Linked DNA regions of Prosthecomicrobium sp. N25. The protein of the gene in region 2 interacts with the protein of the main gene of each other region in a pairwise test. Links are inferred from orthologs where the notes say so. Each region holds a gene or a part of one and is shown on either strand. Other genes may lie near its edges. The genes, in order: WBG79_RS13740 and WBG79_RS15390.

What was found.
Region 1: the proteins of WBG79_RS15390 (region 2) and WBG79_RS13740 interact in binary tests that used the Escherichia coli proteins (3 or more experiments, as listed by UniProt). The link is inferred for Prosthecomicrobium sp. N25 from one-to-one orthologs.

Annotation. Positions count from the first base shown.
Region 1 is NZ_JBBCAT010000001.1:3,020,993-3,025,317, reverse strand. The notes cover bases 1-2,751. They hold WBG79_RS13740 (P-II family nitrogen regulator), read right to left. Parts: upstream 1,670-2,751; coding sequence 1,331-1,669; downstream 1-1,330. Other genes in these bases: WBG79_RS13735 (NAD(P)H-hydrate dehydratase), read left to right, coding at 2,176-2,751; glnA (type I glutamate--ammonia ligase), read right to left, coding at 1-1,227. Outside these bases: more of WBG79_RS13735, read left to right, coding at 2,752-3,735; WBG79_RS13730 (group III truncated hemoglobin), read right to left, coding at 3,739-4,206. UniProt on the Escherichia coli protein: P-II indirectly controls the transcription of the glutamine synthetase gene (glnA). P-II prevents NR-II-catalyzed conversion of NR-I to NR-I-phosphate, the transcriptional activator of GlnA. When P-II is uridylylated to P-II-UMP, these events are reversed.
Region 2 is NZ_JBBCAT010000002.1:111,980-126,775, reverse strand. The notes cover bases 721-4,047. They hold WBG79_RS15390 ([protein-PII] uridylyltransferase), read left to right. Parts: upstream 721-1,051; coding sequence 1,052-3,847; downstream 3,848-4,047. Other genes in these bases: murJ (murein biosynthesis integral membrane protein MurJ), read left to right, coding at 3,977-4,047; WBG79_RS15395 (NADP-dependent malic enzyme), read left to right, coding at 721-947. Outside these bases: more of WBG79_RS15395, read left to right, coding at 1-720; more of murJ, read left to right, coding at 4,048-5,554; trpS (tryptophan--tRNA ligase), read left to right, coding at 5,659-6,708; WBG79_RS27630 (DUF5615 family PIN-like protein), read right to left, coding at 6,726-7,109; WBG79_RS15375 (DUF433 domain-containing protein), read right to left, coding at 7,125-7,805; WBG79_RS15370 (RES family NAD+ phosphorylase), read right to left, coding at 7,934-8,647; WBG79_RS15365 (MbcA/ParS/Xre antitoxin family protein), read right to left, coding at 8,641-9,054; WBG79_RS15360 (universal stress protein), read left to right, coding at 9,167-9,661; WBG79_RS15355 (NifU family protein), read left to right, coding at 9,822-10,382; tRNA (adenosine(37)-N6)-threonylcarbamoyltransferase complex dimerization subunit type 1 TsaB, read left to right, coding at 10,473-11,192; WBG79_RS15345 (GNAT family N-acetyltransferase), read left to right, coding at 11,189-11,686; WBG79_RS15340 (Fur family transcriptional regulator), read left to right, coding at 11,786-12,178; WBG79_RS15335 (lysophospholipid acyltransferase family protein), read left to right, coding at 12,175-13,098; tRNA (N6-isopentenyl adenosine(37)-C2)-methylthiotransferase MiaB, read left to right, coding at 13,213-14,652; WBG79_RS15325 (PhoH family protein), read left to right, coding at 14,649-14,796.

The DNA.
Region 1 (4,325 bases), on a different replicon or contig from region 2:
CGGGATCTTCTTAAGCTCCTTCGGGGGCAGGTCGTAGAGGTTCTTGTCCATCGCCTGGCCGGGATGGATCTTGTTGTTGATGCCGTCGAGGCCGGCCATCAGCATCGCCGCGAAGGCGAGGTAGGGGTTGGCGGTCGGATCCGGGAAGCGGACCTCCACGCGCTTGGCCTTCGGCGAGGTGGTGTAGGGGATGCGGCAGGAGGCCGAGCGGTTGCGCGCCGAGTAGGCGAGCAGGACCGGGGCCTCGTAGCCCGGGACGAGACGCTTGTAGGAGTTCGTCGACGGGTTGGTGAAGGCGTTGAGCGCCTTGGCGTGCTTCAGGATGCCGCCGATGTAGTAGAGGCAGGTCTCCGACAGGTCGGCATACTGGTTGCCGGCGAAGACCGGCTTGCCGCCCTTCCAGATCGACTGGTGGACGTGCATGCCCGAGCCGTTGTCGCCGAAGATCGGCTTCGGCATGAAGGTCGCGGTCTTGCCGTAGGCCTGGGCGACCTGATGGATGCAGTACTTGTAGATCTGCATCTGGTCGGCCATCAGGGTGAGGGTGTTGAACTTCATGCCCAGCTCGTGCTGCGCCGAAGCCACCTCGTGATGGTGCTTCTCGACCGTGACGCCCATCTTGGCCATCATGGCGAGCATCTCGCCGCGGATGTCCTGGCACGAGTCGATCGGCGGAACCGGGAAGTAGCCGCCCTTGGTCTTGACGTGATGGCCGAGATTGCCGCCGTCATAATCGGTGTCGGTGTTGATCGGCAGCTCCGGATCGTCGACCTGGAAGCCGGTCTTGTACGGCGTGGCGGAGTACTTCACATCCGAGAAGATGAAGAACTCGGCCTCGGGGCCGACGTAGACGGTGTCGCCCACGCCGAGCGACTTCATGTAGGCCTCGGCCTTCTTGGCGATGCCGCGCGGGTCGCGGGTGTAGCGCTCGCCAGTCGAGGGCTCGAGGATGTCGCAGACGATCGAGAGCGTGGTCTGCGCGAAGAAGGGGTCGATGCAGGCGGTGGCCGGATCCGGCATGAGCATCATGTCGGACTCGTTGATGGCCTTCCAGCCGGCGATGGAGGAACCGTCGAAAGCGGTGCCGTCGGCGAAGATGTCCTCGTCGATCATGGTCACGTCGAAGGTGACGTGCTGCCACTTGCCACGCGGGTCGGTGAAGCGGAAATCAACGTACTTGACGTCGTTGTCCTTGATGAATTGCAAGACGTCCTTGGCGGTCTTCATGGGACGGTTCCCTTTCTTGGATTTCTGGGCGGGCGCGCTGCCGCGGTCGGGAAGACGGGCCCGAAAGGCGGGGTACTGCCGGGGTCTAGGCGGGCTGAGGGGATCAGATCGCGTCCAACCCGGTCTCACCGGTGCGGATGCGGACGGCTTCCTCGATGTTGGAGACGAAGATCTTGCCGTCGCCGATGCGTCCGGTCTGGGCGGCCTTGCGGATCGCATCGACCGCCTTCTCGACCATCTCGTCGGGAAGCACGATCTCGACCTTCACCTTCGGCAGGAAGTCCACGACGTATTCCGCGCCGCGGTAGAGTTCCGTGTGGCCCTTCTGCCGGCCGAAGCCCTTGGCCTCGGTGACGGTGATGCCCTGGAGTCCGACCTCCTGGAGCGCCTCCTTCACCTCGTCCAGCTTGAAGGGCTTGATGATAGCCTCGATCTTCTTCATCGCCTCCGACACTCCGAAGATGTGAGAGGGACCGGCTCGTCACCGGTCCGCGACCGTCATTAGCACGCCGCGTGCCATTGGGAACCGATATTCCGACACGCCCAGAAATCGCGCAGGACGGGTCCTTCCGGCATTCTGGTGTCCTGTCGGCACGGACGCAATAGCCGTTAAACTAGGCATATGCACAAGATCTGTGCACACGATTTGCCCAGTTCGGTGACCAACGGCTGAGCATCGGGCTCTCGACGCGCGGGCGCCTCGCCGGGGTGGGCCACGACGGGCCGAGAGGCTCCCGTGCCCTGGCGCGCCGGTCGTCGTGCCTGCGCACAACTACGCCCGCGACGCTCGGTCGCGCCCGCCCGCGGGAACATCCGGCGCCTCGCCGCGGCGCGGACGGCGGCGAACCACCGAATCGGACCCGAGAGACGCGGAGGCGCCCGCCGCGCGGACCTTGCGGAGGCCGGGCGCAGCCGCCACTCTTCCGCCGGATCCAACCGGACGCCGCCATGATCGAGCTCCTCACCCCCGCCGAAATGGGCCGTGCCGACCGGCTGGCGATCGACGCCGGGACCGCCGGCATCACGCTTATGGAGCGGGCCGGACGGGCGGTGGCGGACGCGGTCTCGGTCCGTCATCCCCTCGGCACCCGCGTGCTGGTGCTCTGCGGGCCGGGCAACAACGGCGGGGACGGCTTCGTCGCCGCCCGGGTCCTGAAGGAGCGCGGCTACCTGGTGACGCTGGCGCTGCTGGGGGACCGCGCCCGGCTCGCCGGCGACGCGGCGCTGGCGGCCGCGACCTGGCGCGACCCGGTGGAGCCGCTCGACGGGGGCAGCGCGCCGCGGCTGCTCGGCCGGGCGGGCGCCGTGGTGGATGCGCTCTTTGGGGCCGGGCTCGCGCGGCCGCTCGACGGGGAGGCGGCGGCGGTGGTCGACGCGGTGAACCGGTCGCGCCGGCCGGTCCTGGCGGTCGACCTGCCGTCCGGCATCGACGGGGCGACGGGCGCGGTCCTGGGCACCGCGATCCGGGCCGAGGGGTCGGTCACCTTCTTCCGGCTGAAGCCGGGCCACCTGCTCCTGCCCGGGCGGGTGCATGCGGGCACGGTCACGCTCGCCGACATCGGCATCCCGGCCTGGACGCTCCGCGAGATCGGCCCGCGGCTCTTCCGCAACCGTCCGCCCCTGTGGCGCGACCGGCTGGCCGCACCGGGCCTCGCCGACCACAAATACGCGCGCGGGCATGCGGTGGTGGTCAGCGGGCCGGCGCTCAGGACCGGGGCGGCGCGGCTGGCGGCGGGCGCCGCGCTGGCGGCGGGGGCCGGCCTCGTCACGCTGGCGGCCGATCCGGCGGCGGCGCGGGTCGCGGCGACCCACCTGACCGCCGTCATGATCGCCGAGATCGCGGGCGCCGACGGGCTTCGCGGACTCCTCGCGGACCGCCGGCTGAACGCGGTTGTGATCGGGCCGGCCGCCGGGGTCGGGGAGGCGACGCGCAGCCTCGTCGGGGCCGTGCTCGGGGGCGCGCGGGGCGCGGTGCTCGACGCCGACGCGCTGACGAGCTTCGCGGAGGATCCCGAGGCCCTTTTCGGCCTGATCCGGTCCGGCGGCGGCCCGGTGATCCTGACCCCGCACGAGGGCGAGTTCGCCCGCCTCTTCCCCGACCTCGCCGGGGGCCCGAAGACGGAGCGGGCGCGGGCGGCGGCGCGGCGCTCGGGCGCGGTGGTCGTCCTGAAGGGGGCCGACACCGTCGTGGCCGCACCCGACGGCCGGGCGGCCATCAACGACAACGCGCCGCCCGACCTCGCCACGGCGGGCTCGGGGGACGTGCTCGCCGGAATTGCGGGCGGGCTCCTGGCGCGCGGGCTGCCCGGCTTCGAGGCGGCCGCGGCGGCGGTTTGGCTGCACGGGGAGTGCGGGCGGCGGGCCGGCCCGGGGCTCACCGCTGAGCACCTCGCGCCCGAGCTGCGCCCGGCGTTGGCCGATCTCTACCGGGAAGCGCGGGAGGCGGCGCTGCCGCCCGGGTCGCTGATGGCGGCGGACGACGAGCCCGACTACGGCGGCAGCGACTGAGGCCTATCCGGCCCGGAGCCGCTCCAGCCCGACCGTGTCGCGGCCTTCCGCGAAGGCGACGGCGAGGCGCAGGCTGTGGGCGATCCGCTCGGCGTATTCGACCAGGATCTCGGCCGTCTCGGCGCTGGCGAGGTCCTCCGCGGTGGCGCGGAAGAGCGCGAGCCAGCGGGCGAAGAGGGCGTCGTCGATGCCGGGCAGGCCGACGTGCTTCGGCACGGGGCGGCCGTCGTAGCCGCCGGCCCCCAGCGCGACCGAACCCCAGAAGGCGCGCATGCGGGCGAGATGGGCCGGCCAGGCCCCAGGAGGTATGGCGGCGTCGAAGACGGGCCCCAGCCGCTCGTCCCCGCGCACGCGTTCATAGAAGCCGTCGACCAGGCGGGCGAGAAGCGCCTCGTCCAGATCGGGCGGCAGGCGGCGCTCGACGAGGCGTACGGGCGTTCCGGCGGGGCGGGGCGGGGGTGTGGCGGGCAAGGTCGCGGTCCTTCTTCGTCTTCTTGATATAGAGCCATCGGCGCGGCCAGCCTCTCCGTTGAGACACGGATGGCGATGCGGTAGCCCTGTTGCGAGGCGCGCGAGGAGAGGCGGCGGAT
Region 2 (14,796 bases):
GCGAACTGCGCGCCCGGCCGAAGCGCGTGGCCTTCGCGGAGGGCGAGGAGGAGCAGGTGATCCGCGCCGCCGTGTCCTTCGCGGCCCAGGGCCTCGGCACCCCGATCCTGATCGGCCGCGAGGACCGCATCCGCGACACCGCAGCCCGCGCCGGCATCGAGCTCCGGGGCGTGCAGGTCCACAACGCCGCGCTCTCGGACCGCAACCGGGTCTATGCCGAGACGCTCTACGCCCGCCTGCAGCGCAAGGGCTGGCTCTTCCGCGACTGCCAGCGCGTGGTCAACCAGGACCGCAACCACTTCGCCGCCCTGATGCTGGCGCACGGCGACGCCGACGCCATGATCTCCGGGGCGACGCGACACGCCGCCACCGTCCTCGACGACGTCCGCCGGGTCATCGACCCCCGTCCCGGTCACCGCGTGATCGGCGTCTCGCTGGTCATCGCCCGCGGCCGGACCGTGGTGGTCGCCGACACCGCCGTCACCGAGATGCCGACCGGCGAGGAACTCGCCGACATCGCCACCGAGGCGGCCCGCGCCGCCCGCAAGCTCGGCTACGAGCCGCACGTGGCGCTGCTCGCCTACTCCACCTTCGGCCAGCCGCCGGGCGAGCGCTCCGCCAAGGTCCAGGAGGCCGTGCAGATCCTCGACCGCCGCGGCGTCGACTTCGACTACGACGGCGAGATGTCCGCCGACGTTGCCCTCGACCCGGAGAAGATGGCCGCCCACCCCTTCTGCCGGCTGAAGGGACCCGCCAACGTGCTCGTCATGCCGGCGCTCCATTCCGCCGCCATCTCGACCCGGATGCTGCAGGAGCTCGGCGGCTGCACCGTCATCGGCCCGCTGATCTTCGGCCTGGAGAAATCCGTCCAGATCGTCCCGCTCGGCGCCAAGGATTCCGACCTCGTCAACATGGCGGCGCTCGCCGCCTACGGGGTGGACGCCTGACCGGCCGGCCGCGCCGGTCGGGCTCATCCGTTCTTGTGGAATCCGCAACGGCTCGGCGCTAACCTCGCGCCCCTTCGAGGGGCGCTGAGCGGGACCGGACCACCATGGCAACACACAAGGGCTTCGAGTCCCTCGTCGACGCGGACGCGCTCAGGCGGCGCCTGGCGGCCTTCGTCGAGCCCGGTTCGGACGGCGGCAATCCGGCCATCCGCGCCAAGGTCCTGTCCGCCCTGAAGGAGGTCCGGGCCGCCACCCGCGCCCGCATCGAGGCCCTGCTGCTCGAGGACCGCCGCGGGTCGCTCTGCGCCGAGCGCCTCTCCTACGTGCAGGACCAGATCATCCGGGTCGTCTACGACTTCGCCATCCAGTTCGTCTATCCGGTCAAGAACCCCTCCTCGGCCGAGCGCATGGCGATCACGGCGGTCGGCGGCTACGGCCGCGCCACGCTGGCGCCGGGCTCCGACATCGATCTCCTGTTCCTGCTTCCCTACAAGCAGACGCCCTGGGGCGAGAGCGTCATCGAATACATCCTCTACATGCTGTGGGACCTCGGCCTGAAGGTCGGCCACGCCACCCGCAACGTCGAGGAGTGCATCCGCCTGTCGCGGTCGGACCTAACCATCCGCACCGCCATCCTGGAGGCGCGCTACATCTGGGGCGACGAGCCGCTGTTCCGCGACCTGACCCGCCGCTTCGACGAGGATGTCGTCCGCAACACCGGATCGGAATACATCGCCGCCAAGCTCGGCGAGCGCGACGACCGCCTGAAGCGCCAGGGCACGTCGCGCTACCTGGTCGAGCCGAACATCAAGGAGGGCAAGGGCGGCCTGCGCGACCTGCAGACCCTCTTCTGGATCGCCAAGTACTTCTACCGCGTCCGCCAGCCCGAGGACCTGATCGGCGCGGGCGTCCTCTCCAAGGCGGAGTATGTCCGCTTCAAGCGCTGCGAGGACTTCCTCTGGGCGGTCCGCTGCAACATGCACTTCGTCACCAACCGCTCGGAGGAGCGGCTGAGCTTCGAGCTGCAGCGCGAGATCGCTCGCCGGCTCGGCTATGTCGAGCGTGCCGGCCTGCGCGCCGTCGAGCGTTTCATGAAGCACTACTTCCTGGTCGCCAAGGACGTCGGCGACCTGACGCTGATCTTCTGCGCGGCGCTCGAGGAGCAGCACGTCAAGACCGCGCCGGTCCTGAACCGCTTCATCAGCCGCTTCACCCGCCGGACCCGCAAGGTGCTCGGCGGCGGCGCCTTCACGGTCGACAACGACCGCATCAACGTCGCGGACGCGGACGTCTTCCGGAAGGATCCGGTCCAGCTCATCCGGCTCTTCGCCATCGCCGACAAGGAGAACCTGGCGTTCCACCCGGACGTCCTCAAGCTGGTCACACGCTCGCTCAAGCTGATCGACGACGACCTGCGCCGGAACCGCGAGGCGAACACGCTCTTCCTCGACGTGCTCACCTCGCGCAACGACCCGGAGACCATCCTGCGCCGGATGAACGAGACCGGCGTGCTCGGCCGCTTCGTGCCGGAGTTCGGCAAGGTGGTCGCGATGATGCAGTTCAACATGTACCACCACTACACGGTGGACGAGCACCTGATCCGCTCCATCGGCGAGCTGTCGCTGATCGAGAAGGGCAGCCGCGCCGCAGAGCTTCCTCTCGCCACCGAGCTGATGCCCGGCATCCAGAACCGCCGGCTCCTCTACGTCGCCCTCTTCCTGCACGATGTCGGCAAGGGCCGGCCGGAGGACCACTCGTTCATCGGCGCCCGCATCGCCGCCCGGCTCTGCCCGCGCTTCGGCCTCTCGCCGGCCGAGACCGACACCGTGGTCTGGCTGATCGAGAAGCACCTGGTCATGAGCGTGGTCGCCACCAGCCGCGATCTCAACGACCGCAAGACGATCCGCGATTTCGCCGAGGTGGTGCAGAGCCCCGAGCGCCTCAAGATGCTGCTGATCCTGACCGTGGCTGACATCCGTGCCGTCGGCCCGGGCGTCTTCAACGGCTGGAAGGGCCAGCTCCTGCGCACGCTCTACTACGAGACCGAGCCCTACCTCGCCGGCGGCCACAGCCAGATCACCCGCGACCAGCGCGTCGCGGCGGCCAAGCGCGAGCTCTCCGACAAGCTCGCGGGCTGGAGCGATGCCGAGAAGGCCGCCTATGTCGAGCGCCACTATCCGCCCTACTGGCTGCGCGTCGACCTCCCCAGCAAGCTGAACCACGCCGAGTTCATCCGGGCGGCCGACCGGGCCGGCAGGAAGCTCGCCACCCGCGTGACGCCGCGCGCCTTCCAGGGCGTGACCGAGATCACGGTGCTGGCCTCCGACCACCCGCGCCTCCTGTCGATCATCGCCGGGGCCTGCGCGGTGGCGGGCGCCAACATCGTCGACGCCCAGATCTACACGACCACCGACGGCCTCGCCCTCGACACGATCTACGTCAGCCGCGAGTTCACCGACGACGGCGACGAGCAGCGCCGCGGCAGCCGCGTCTCGGCCCTGATCGAGAAGGCGCTCGCCGGCGAGGAGCGGCTGCCGGAGCAGATCGAGCGCAAGGCGCTGGCCAAGCCCCGCGTCAAGGCCTTCCAGCTGCCGACCGACGTGATCGTCAACAACTCCTGGTCCGACCGCTTCACCGTCATCGAGGTGTCGGGCCTCGACCGCCCCGGCCTCCTCTACGACCTGACCCGCGCCATCTCGGACCTGAACCTGAACATCGCCTCCGCCCACATCGCCACCTTCGGAGAACGCGCCGTGGACGTCTTCTACGTCACCGACCTCTTCGGCCAGAAGGTCGAGGCCAAGGCGCGCGAGCGTGTCGTGCGCGAACGCATGATGAAGGCCTTCGACGGCACCCGCGACGAGGCCGGGCCGGCCCCAAAGCGCGCCAGCGCCGGCTAGCGGCCGGCAAGCGGGTCCAAGCCGGCCGGACCGCGAACAGTCGGGGGGATAACCCGGCCGGACTCCGTCCGTTCTGGCGACAGCCGCGCCTGCCTGCGTTATAAGCAGGTCCCATCCGGCGGAGCGCGCATGTCCCTCGTCCGCAACTTCATGAGCGTCGGCGCCGCCACCCTGGCGAGCCGGGTGCTCGGTTTCCTGCGCGACACCCTGATCGCCGCCGCGCTCGGCACCGGTCCGGTCGCGGACGCCTTCGTGGTCGCCTTCCGGCTGCCCAACCTGTTCCGCCGCCTCTTCGCCGAGGGCGCCTTCAACGCCGCCTTTGTGCCCCTCTACGCCCGCGTGCTCGAGGCCGAGGGGGAGGGCGGCGCCCGCCGCTTCGCCGCCGACGTGCTGGCCGTCCTGCTGGTCGCGGTGCTCGCCTTCTCGGGCCTCGCCATGCTGGCCGCGCCGGGGCTGGTCTGGGTGCTCGCGCCCGGCTTCGCGGCCGACCCGGAGAAGTTCGGCCTCGCCACGCTCCTGACGCGGATCTGCTTCCCCTACCTGGCCGCCATGGCGCTGATCGCGCTGATGGGCGGCATCCTCAACGCGCACCGCCGCTTCCTCGCCGCCGCGCTCGCCCCCGTGCTCCTCAACCTCGTGCTGATCGCGGCGCTGCTCGCCGCCCTTTCGGCCGGCCTCGCCCGCACCCGCGAGGCGGGCATCTGGCTCGCCGCCGGCGTTTCCCTCGCCGGCCTCGCCCAGCTCGCGCTGGTGACCGTCGCGGTAAGCCGCGCCGGCTGGGCCCCGCGCCTCGTCCGCCCGCGCTGGACGCCCTCGGTCGCCCGGCTCCTCCGGTTGGCGGTGCCGGGCGCGATCGCGGGCGGCATCGCCGAGATCAACATCGTGGTCGGCACCATGATCGCCTCCCTGTCGGCGGGCTCGGTGGCGTTCCTCTACTATGCCGACCGCGTCTACCAGCTCCCCCTCGGTCTCGTCGGGGTCGCGGTCGGAACCGTCCTGTTGCCCGAGATCGCCCGCCAGCTCCGCGCCGACCGCGAGGACCTGGCGCTGGCGGCCCAGAACCGCAGCCTGGAATTCGCCGCGGTCCTGACCCTGCCCGCCGCCGTCGCCCTGGTGGTCGCGGCGCAGCCGATCGTCGAGGTCCTGTTCGAGCGCGGCGCCTTCGGCCCGCAGGACACCCAGGCGACCGCCGAGGCGCTCCTGGGCTTCGGCTACGGCCTGCCGGCCTTCGTCTTCGTCAAGGTCTTCGCCCCGGGCTTCTTCGCCCGCGAGGACACCCGCACCCCGATGGTGGTCGGCGCCGTCTCGGTGGCGGTCAACGTCGCCCTGTCGCTCGCCCTCTATCCCGTCTTCGAGCACGTCGCGATCGCCCTCGCCACCTCGGCGGCCGGCTGGGTCAACGCGCTCCTGCTCTGGGGCCTCCTGGTCCGCCGCGGCCACTGGCGCGCCGACGGCGAGCTCGAGCACCGCCTGCCGCGCATCGCCGGCGCGGCCGCCGCCATGGGGGTCGTCGTCTGGCTCCTGGCCGACCTGCTGGAAGGCTGGACCGGGGCCGAGAACCCGCTGCCCGTCAAGCTCGGCGCGCTGGCGCTCCTCTGCGGTTCCGGCTTCGTCGTCTTCTTCGCCCTGGCGCATCTCATGGGCGGCGTCGACCTGCGCCGCCTCCGGGCCCTCGTCGCCCGCGAGCGGACCGCCGCGGCCGAATAGTCGCGCCGCCACGGCCCCTGCCGGCTCGTGCCCGATCCGGCGCCCCGCCCCTTGCTCCCGTCCCGCACATCGCCTAAGACCCCGCGACCCGCGAGGACTTGCCCATGACCGACGCCCCCCAGACCACCTTCGAACCGCTCGTCTTCTCGGGCGTCCAGCCGACCGGCAACCTGCATCTCGGCAACTACCTCGGCGCCATCCAGCGCTTCGTCGCCATGCAGGACACCCACCCCTGCATCTATTGCGTGGTCGACCTGCACGCCATCACGGCGACGCTCGTCCAGCCGGACCTGGTCCAGCAGACCCGCGAGGTCACGGCCGCGTTCCTGGCCGCCGGCATCGACCCGAAGCGGAACATCGTCTTCAACCAGAGCCGGGTCCACGAGCACGCCGAGCTCGCCTGGGTGTTCAACTGCGTCGCCCGCCTCGGCTGGCTGAACCGCATGACCCAATTCAAGGACAAGGCCGGCAAGGACCGCGAGAACGCCTCGACGGGCCTCTACGCCTACCCGAACCTGATGGCCGCCGACATCCTGGTCTACCGCGCCACCCACGTGCCCGTGGGCGAGGACCAGAAGCAGCATCTCGAGCTCGCCCGCGACATCGCCCAGAAGTTCAACAACGACTTCGCGGGCCGCATCGCCGAGCTCGGCCTCGGCGACGCCTTCTTCCCGCTCCCCGAGCCGCTCATCCAGGGCCCGGCGACGCGCGTCATGAGCTTGCGCGACGGCACCAAGAAGATGTCGAAGTCGGACCCCTCCGACTATAGCCGCATCAATCTGACCGACGACCAGGACACGATCGCCCAGAAGTTCCGCAAGGCGAAGACCGACCCCGAGCCCCTGCCGACCGAGCCGAAGGGCCTGGAGAACCGCCCCGAGGCCGACAACCTCGTCGGCATCTACGCCGCCCTCTCGGGCGACACCCGCGAGGCCATCCTCGGCCAGTACGGCGGCGGCCAATTCTCCACCTTCAAGCAGGCCCTGACCGACCTCGCCGTCACCAAGCTCGCCCCCATCAACGCCGAGATGAAGCGCCTCCTGGCCGACCCCGGCCACATCGACGCGGTCCTGAAGGACGGCGGCGAGCGCGCGAGCGCCATCGCCGCGCCCGTGATGGACGCGGTGAAGGACGTGGTGGGGTTTCTGAGGTGACGATACCGTTTGGCTAACTAACGATGGGTCCTTATAGACTCCGGTGTAATAACGACAAACATACGTCGGTCTCTTGAGTCTTGGCCAACGTTCCATTCGTGGTCAATTAAGGAGAGGGCAACCAGCAAACGTTCAGCTGTGCGTGACTCTCGACATCTTTCAAACCTAATCAGGCTGAGCGTCTTAAATCGTCGCCGGCCGACTCCGGTGCGAGCTGCGATAGCCTTAAAATCGGGATCTAAGGTCACAAGTACGGCGTTGTTTGCTTCAGCTACGGCCGCAACTAATGTATCGGGCGAGTCAGGAGCGGTTTTTGTTCGTAAACGAATTACATTTCGGCTTTGCCCTTCCAGAGCTTTCGCCACAGACTCCGGTACGCAATGGTCAATGAAGAAACGCATACTTGTAGGACTCGATTACGCAGCGCTCGTCTGTCCATGTTGGAGGGCAGCTTCGATGTCCTCCGCAGTCAGATCTGGATACTCCTCAATAATCTGATCCGCTGAATAGCCGTCCTCATGAAATCGCTGGATTGCTGATACGGGTATGCGGGTGCCCGCGATTACCCAGGCATTTCTCGCAACGGTTTTGTGACGCATTACTTGCCCTTGCGTTCCTTCACGACGCGCTCGGAGCTTCAGTATCTCTGCTTTCGTTTCTTCGATCATGTTAGTGAGGGGAAGTTCCATCACGTATTGGCCAGACAGCACCGCCTCAGGTTTTCCGGTTTCAGGATTCACGAAAATGACCTCCCGGTTGATGACGAACAGGGTTGTCTTGGTCCACAGTTGATCCTTGAGATGACTAAGCTTGTCGGCGACCTTGCGAAGGTGCTGCAGTGGAACTTTGTTCTGGATACGCAGAATCTCAAGAGTCTTAAGTGCCACCATGTCCTTAAATGAATAGAATCTGCTGTATGCTGCGCTTGAGCTGTCTTCAACGTAGCTTGGAGTAAAAAAGTTTGTCTTCGCCCAATAGCGTAGCCTCCCCTTCGACAGGGATGTGATTCGTGTCACCTGTTCCTCAGAGAAAGCAGCAATAATGCTGCTTACATCAAGAGATGGTGGTTCTAGGGGTTCAGTAGGTTTTCTTTGCATGAGTTCGTCTTCTATCTCGACCTCTTAGCACACCGTTCGCAAAAAGGAAATTACGGTTGATTCGATTGTCTAGCTGCCAGGTAGAGTAGAGTTTAGAATGTGTGCGTCGCTTCGTGCCGCTCGCAGCCTCACACCACCCGCCAAACCGCCCCGGTCCCCCGGTCCCGCACCAGATCCACCCGCCCGCCGTCCCAGTGATAGTCAAGGTGCCGCGCCTGCCTCACCCCGGCGGCGAGGTCGGGGAAGAACAGTCCCGCGCAGTCCCCGCCCGGCATCCGCACGCTCGGATACACGATCCCCTCCGATCCGGCCGCCCTGAGCGCCGCCCCGAAGGCCTGGGCGGCGGCATAGTCGTCCGGGTCGAGGAGCGGTTCGCGGCCGGGGAGGGGGCGGATGTCGTGGAGGTCGGCCCGGACGTCGAGCAGGATTTCGCGGAACTGGCTTGTCCAGCCGGGCGCCTCGGCGGTCGAGGCCATGAAGCGGGCGTGGTGGTGGATCGTTTCGAACAGCGCGACCTCGAAGCTCCGGCCGACATAGAGCACGCCCAGCCGCCCGTCCGAGAAGCGGCTCGGCCGGTCCGGGCTCGTGTGCGTGAAGGGCGCCATCAGGGCGGAGGCGCCCGGCCCCGATACCCGCCGCTCCGGCGGCACCAGGTCGAGCGCCCCGATCGTCTCCATCAGGCGCGGGTTGGTCTTCGTCTCCGCGGCGATCAGGAGTGGCCAGTCGGCCGGGTCGGCGATGTCCTCGAAGAGGTCGATCGGCGGATGCCGGCTGCGGATGATCCGGACCGCTCCCGGCCAGTCCACGGCCGCGACCGGCACCGCGCCCGCATCGATCACCACGCGCCCCGCTCGGCGTCGAGGAGCCGCCGCACCCGCATCAGGTCCGTCAGCTCGCCCCCGAGCATGACGTCCAGCGCCGAGCGGCCCGCGAAGGCCGCGTTCGGCGCCCTGATCCAGCGGTAGCCGCGCTCGGGCTCGGCGAAGACGATGCGCAGCGCCTTGTGGATGCCCATCAGGTTGGAGAGCCGCGCCTTCCGGTCCCGGTCCATGCGGCCGGTCGCGCCCGCCTTCCAGCGCGCGAAGGTCCGCGCCGGCAGGTCGAGCAGCACCGACGCCTCCGCGTCCGACACGCCCCAGCGGGCGAAGAGCCTCAGCGCCGCGCGGAACATCGCGGCCGCCTCCGCGTCGGTGATGGGACCGGGCCGGACGTCGCCGGCCTCGGTCGGCACGGGAAGGAGCGAAGCCATGCGAGCATCTCCGGTCATATGGCATCAAGATAGGCCCGACAATGCCGTTCGGCAATCCCGCCGGCCCAAGCCGTCCCTTGCCGCCGCCCCCGCCGCGTCCTAGCATCACCCCATGGTCCAGCGGCGCCGATCCCTCGAAGAAGGCCACAAGCGCAAGTTCCTCGTCGTCGTCGACGAGACGCCCGAATGCGACCGCGCGCTCGTCTACGCGGCGCGCCGGGCCGAGCGGACGGGCGGCGCCCTGGTGCTCCTCTTCGTCATCGACGACCAGGATTTCCGCGGCTTCCTCGGCGTCGAGCAGATGATGCGCCAGGAGGCCCGCCAGGCCGCCGAGTTGACTCTCGGCAAGGCCGCCGCGCACGCCCGCTCGGTCGCCCGGATCGACCCGGAACTGGTCGTCACCGAGGGCACGCGCTCCCAGGAGGTCCAGAAACTGATCGAGCGCGATCTCGACATCGCCATCCTGGTGCTCGCCGCCGGGGTCTCCTCCGAGGGGCCCGGCCCGCTCGTCACCGCGCTCGCCGGCCGGGCCGCCGGCTCCTTCCCCATCCCCATCACGATCGTGCCCGGCGACATGAGCGACGAGGACCTCGCCGCCGTCGCCTGAAGCCCCGCCGGCCGCCGCCGACGCCGTTGCGCCATGCCCGGATTCGGCCTATCCCGTCCCGGATACCTCCCCCGCGCCGCTCGGCGCTTGATCCGGCGCGGGCCCGGCTTACCTTACCTCTCACCATGCTCCGGGCCTTGAACCCGAGAGGAGGACGAGAATGTTCATCCAGACCGAGACGACGCCCAATCCCGCGACCCTGAAGTTCATCCCGGGCCGGGTCGTCCTGCCCGACGGCACCGAGGATTTCCGCACGCCCGACGAGGCGGTCCGCTCCCCGCTCGCCGAGAAGCTCTTCGGCATTGAGGGCGTCTCGGGCGTCTTCTTCGGCCACGACTTCGTCACCGTGACGAAGGCCGGCGCGGAGTGGCCCCACCTGAGGCCCGCGATCCTCGGCGTCATCATGGAGCACTTCATGTCCGGCGCGCCGGTCATGCGGGACTCCGGCGGCGACGAGCCCGTGGCCGGCGAGGAGTTCTTCGATCCCTCGGACGCCCAGACGGTCGCCACCATCAAGGAACTCCTGGAGACCCGGGTCCGCCCGGCGGTCGCCAACGACGGCGGCGACATCACCTTCAAGGGCTTCCGCGACGGGGTCGTGTACCTCAACATGAAGGGCGCCTGCGCGGGCTGTCCGTCCTCCACCGCGACGCTCCGCCACGGCATCCAGAACCTGCTCCGCCACTTCCTGCCGGACGTCCAGGAGGTCCGCGCGGCCTGACCGCGCGGCGCCGCCCGGAGCGGCCTTCCTGACGCGGAGGTGACCGAAAGTCGCCTCGACAGCCGGCCCCCGCGCGCGTCAAATGCCGCGATGCTGACCCTCGCCCTCGACACGGCCCTCGATGCCTGCGCGGTCGCGCTCCTTCGCGACGGGCGCATCCTCGCGGCCGTGACCCGCGACATCGGCCGCGGCCATGCCGAGGTCCTGATGGCCGTGGTCGCGGAGGCGCTGGCGGCGGCCGGCGGGCTCCGCATCAAGGACTGCGACCGCTTCGGCGTGACCGTGGGTCCCGGCAGCTTCACCGGCATCCGCGTCGGCCTCGCCGCCGCCCGCGGCTTCGGGCTCGCCGCCGGCCGACCGGTCGTGCCCGTCACCACCCTCGAGGCCATCGCGGCCGACGCCGCTGGCTCAACGGACCCGCAGGCGCCCATCCTGGTCGCCCTCGACGCCCGCCGAGGCGAGGTCTACGCCGGTCTTTTCGCCGCCGCCCCGGGATCCGAGCCCGTCCCGCTCTCGGCCCCCGCCGCCCTCCCGCTCGCCGAGGCCGCCGCCCTGGCGGTGCGCGCCGGAGCCGTCCTCGCCGGCTCGGGCGCCGCCCTGGTGGCCGCCGCCGCGCCATCCCCGCTGCGCATCCTCGGCGAGGCCCGCTACCCCCGTGTCGAGACCGTCGCGCGCCTGGCGGCCGCCCGCCCGGCCCCCGGGCGCCCCCCCGGACCCGTCTATCTCCGCGCCGCCGATGCCAAGCCGCAGGAGGGGTTCCGCATCCCCCGCGCGCCCGAGGCCGGGGCGCCCGCCCACGCCCGGCCATGAGCGGCCTCCTCTGGTGGTTCGAACCCCCGCCGGTCTCCATCGAGACCGCGCGGTCGGGCGACGTCCCCGAACTCGCCGCCATCCATGCCGCCTCCTTCGCGCACCAGTGGAGCGCCGACGAACTGCGCGAGCTGCTGCGCGACCCGGCCGTCCTGTGCCTCGTCGCCCGCCGCGCCAATCTCTTCGGCACCCGCCGGGCGGTCGGCTTCCTGCTCGTCCGGGCCGCCGCCGACGAGGCCGAGATCCTGACCGTGGCGGTCGACCCCCGCAACCGCGGCCGGCGCATCGGCCGGCAGCTCGTCGAGGCCGGCTTCCGCAAGCTCTACGGCGAGCGGATCCGGACCGTCTTCCTGGAGGTCGACGGCGGCAACGCGCCGGCCGTCGCGCTCTACCGCCGCCTGGGTTTCCGCCAGGTCGGCGAACGCAAGGGCTACTACCGGTCGGCCTCCGGCCCGGCGACCTCCGCGCTTGTCATGCGGGCCGATCTCGGCTAATCGCGCTGGCGTCGAGACCGGGAGAATGCGGCCTTGAACGCAGCCGAAGAGTCCAGCACACCGGAACCGACCCTCGAGGAGCAGTGCGAGGCGAGCGGCATGCGCATGACCGAGCAGCGCCGCGTCATCGCCCGGGTGATCGCCTCCGCGGACGATCATCCCGACGTCGAGGAGCTGCACCGCCGCGCCGCTGCCGTCGACCGCCGCATCTCGATCTCCACGGTCTACCGGACCGTGAAGCTCTTCGAGGACGCCGGCATGATCGAGCGCCACGATTTCCGCGATGGCCGCGCCCGCTACGAGCCCGTGCCGGAGGAGCACCACGACCACCTGATCGATCTGCGCTCCGGCCGCGTCATCGAGTTCCGCAGCGAGGACATCGAGAAGCTGCAGGAGATCGTCGCCCGCGAGCTCGGCTTCCGCCTCGTCGACCACCGGCTGGAACTCTACGGCGTCCCCCTCGACGACAAGGACAAGGGCCCGGCCCGGTGACCCGTCCCGCCCGCGCGGCGGGACCGCCGCCCCCGGTCGTCCTCGAGCCCGCGCCGGGCCGCCCGCCTCTCGTCGGCCGCCTGCGCGGGACGCTCGCCGTCCTGTGGCTCGCCCTCCTGACCCTCGCGGCCGTGCCGCTGCAGGCCCTCGCCGTCCGGCGCGGCTGGCCCCTGGCCGCGACCCTCCCGGTCTGGTGGCACCGCCGGGCTCTCTCGGCCGTCGGGGCGCGGCTGACCGTCCACGGGGCGCCCTGCCGCGACCGCCCGCTCCTGGTGACGCCCAACCACGTGTCCTGGCTCGACATCTGCCTCGTCGGCAGCCTTCTCCCGGTCGCCTTCGTGGCCAAGTCCGAGATCGCCGGCTGGCCCCTCTTCGGCTTCCTCGCCAAGCTGCAGCGCAGCCTCTTCGTCGACCGCAGCCGGCGCACCGACACTGCCCGCGTCAGCCACGAGATGGCGGCCCGCATGTCGGCCGGCATCCCGGTCGTCCTCTTCCCGGAGGGGACCTCCTCGGACGGCGTGCACGTGCTGCCCTTCCGCTCCGCCCTGATCGGCGCCGCCCGCGCCGCCATCCTGAAGGGCGGGCACGAGCGCGTCTGGGTCCAGCCCCTGGCCCTCGCCTTCACGCGCCGCGGCGGCCTGCCGGTCGGCCATGCCGGCCGGCCCCGCATCGGCTGGTACGGCGACATGGACATGGTCCCGCACCTTCTCGCCACCCTGTTCGGGCCGCCGCTCGACGTCGAGCTCGTCTGGGGCGAGCCCATCCCCTTCGACGAGACGAGCGACCGCAAGCTTCTCGCCCGCGCCCTTGAGCGCGAGGTGCGCCGGCTCTCGGCCGCCGCCCGCCGCGGCCGAGAGCCGGCCCCGGGCGGGCTCCCGGCCGCCCCCGCCCCGACCGGCGTCGTCCCCGCGGGGCCGTAGGGCCCCGGCGGCCACGCCGCTATTCTCTCCGGCTCCGTTTCGCGCTATCAGAGCCTGGGGAGACCGGCGGTCGCGCGCCGCCCGCGCCGTCCCCGAGAACCGATCGCGAGCCTGATGACCGAGACGAAGAAAGTCCTCGTGCGCACCTACGGGTGCCAGATGAACGTCTACGATTCCGAGCGGATGACCGATGTTCTCGCGCCCGAGGGCTATGAGCCGACGGACAGCCTCGACGAGGCCGACCTGGTCCTGCTCAACACCTGCCACATCCGCGAGAAGGCCGCCGAGAAGGTCTATTCGGACATCGGCCGCCTGCGCCGCCTGAAGGACGAGCGGGCGCTCGAAGGCCGGGCACTGACCATCGGGGTCGCCGGCTGCGTCGCCCAGGCGGAGGGCCGCGAGATCATGCGCCGCGCCCCCGCGGTCGACCTCGTCGTCGGCCCGCAGAGCTACCACCGCCTCCCCGAGCTCCTGGCGGAGGCCACGGACCGCCGCCGCCCCGTCGAGACCGACTTCGCCATCGCGGAGAAGTTCGACGCCATGCCGGCGACCCCGGCCGTCCGCATCGCCGCGCGCGGGCCGACCGCCTTCCTGACCATCCAGGAGGGCTGCGACAAGTTCTGCACCTTCTGCGTCGTCCCCTACACGCGCGGCGCCGAGGTCTCCCGCCCGCTCGACCGCATCGTCGAGGAGGCCGAGCGCCTCGCCGCCGCCGGCGTGCGCGAGGTCACGCTCCTCGGCCAGAACGTCAACGCCTGGCACGGCCTCGGCCCTGACGGGCGGGAATGGACGCTCGGTCGCCTGTGCGAGCGCCTCGCCCGCGTGCCCGGCCTCGCGCGCATCCGCTACACGACCAGCCACCCGCGCGACATGGACGACGCCCTGATCGCGGCCCACCGGGAACTGCCGCAGCTCATGCCCTACCTGCACCTGCCGGTGCAGTCCGGCTCCGACCGCATCCTCAAGGCCATGAACCGCCGCCACACCGCGGCGGACTATCTGCGCCTCGTCGAGCGTATCCGCGCCGCCCGCCCCGACATCGCGCTCTCGGGCGACTTCATCGTCGGCTTCCCCGGCGAGACCGACGCTGACTTCGCCGACACGCTCGCCCTGATCGAGGCGGTCGGCTATGCCTCCGCCTTCACCTTCAAGTATTCCCCCCGCCCCGGCACGCCCGCCTCCACGCGCGACGACCAGGTCTCGGAACGGATCAAGGCGGAACGGCTTTCGGCGCTGCAGGCGGCGATCGACGCCCAGACGAAAGCCTTCAATGCGAGCCGTAAGGGCATGGTGATGGACATCCTGGTCGAGAAGGCGGGACGCCATGCGGGCCAGTTGGTCGGCCGCTCGCCCTGGCTCCAGCCCGTCCACGTCGACGGCCCGGCCTCCCTCGTCGGCGAGATCGTCGAGGTCCGCGTCGACGACGTCGCGGGCTACAGCCTCTTCGGCGCGGTCGTGGGCGAAGGCCCCTTGCCCGCCGGCGCGGCGCATCCCCATATCCGCACCTTCACCAAGGAACCGGCGCGACCAACCGCCGGAGGAGCGCACGGTTGAAAGAGGCCACCACCCGCCCTGAGCCGACCTTCCCGGTCGTGGCTCACGCCTCCGACCTCACCCACGTGGTGCTCGCCTTCGACGACAACCGGCTCGTCGGCGACCTCTACGGCCAGTTCGACCAGAACCTCGCCGAGATCGAGC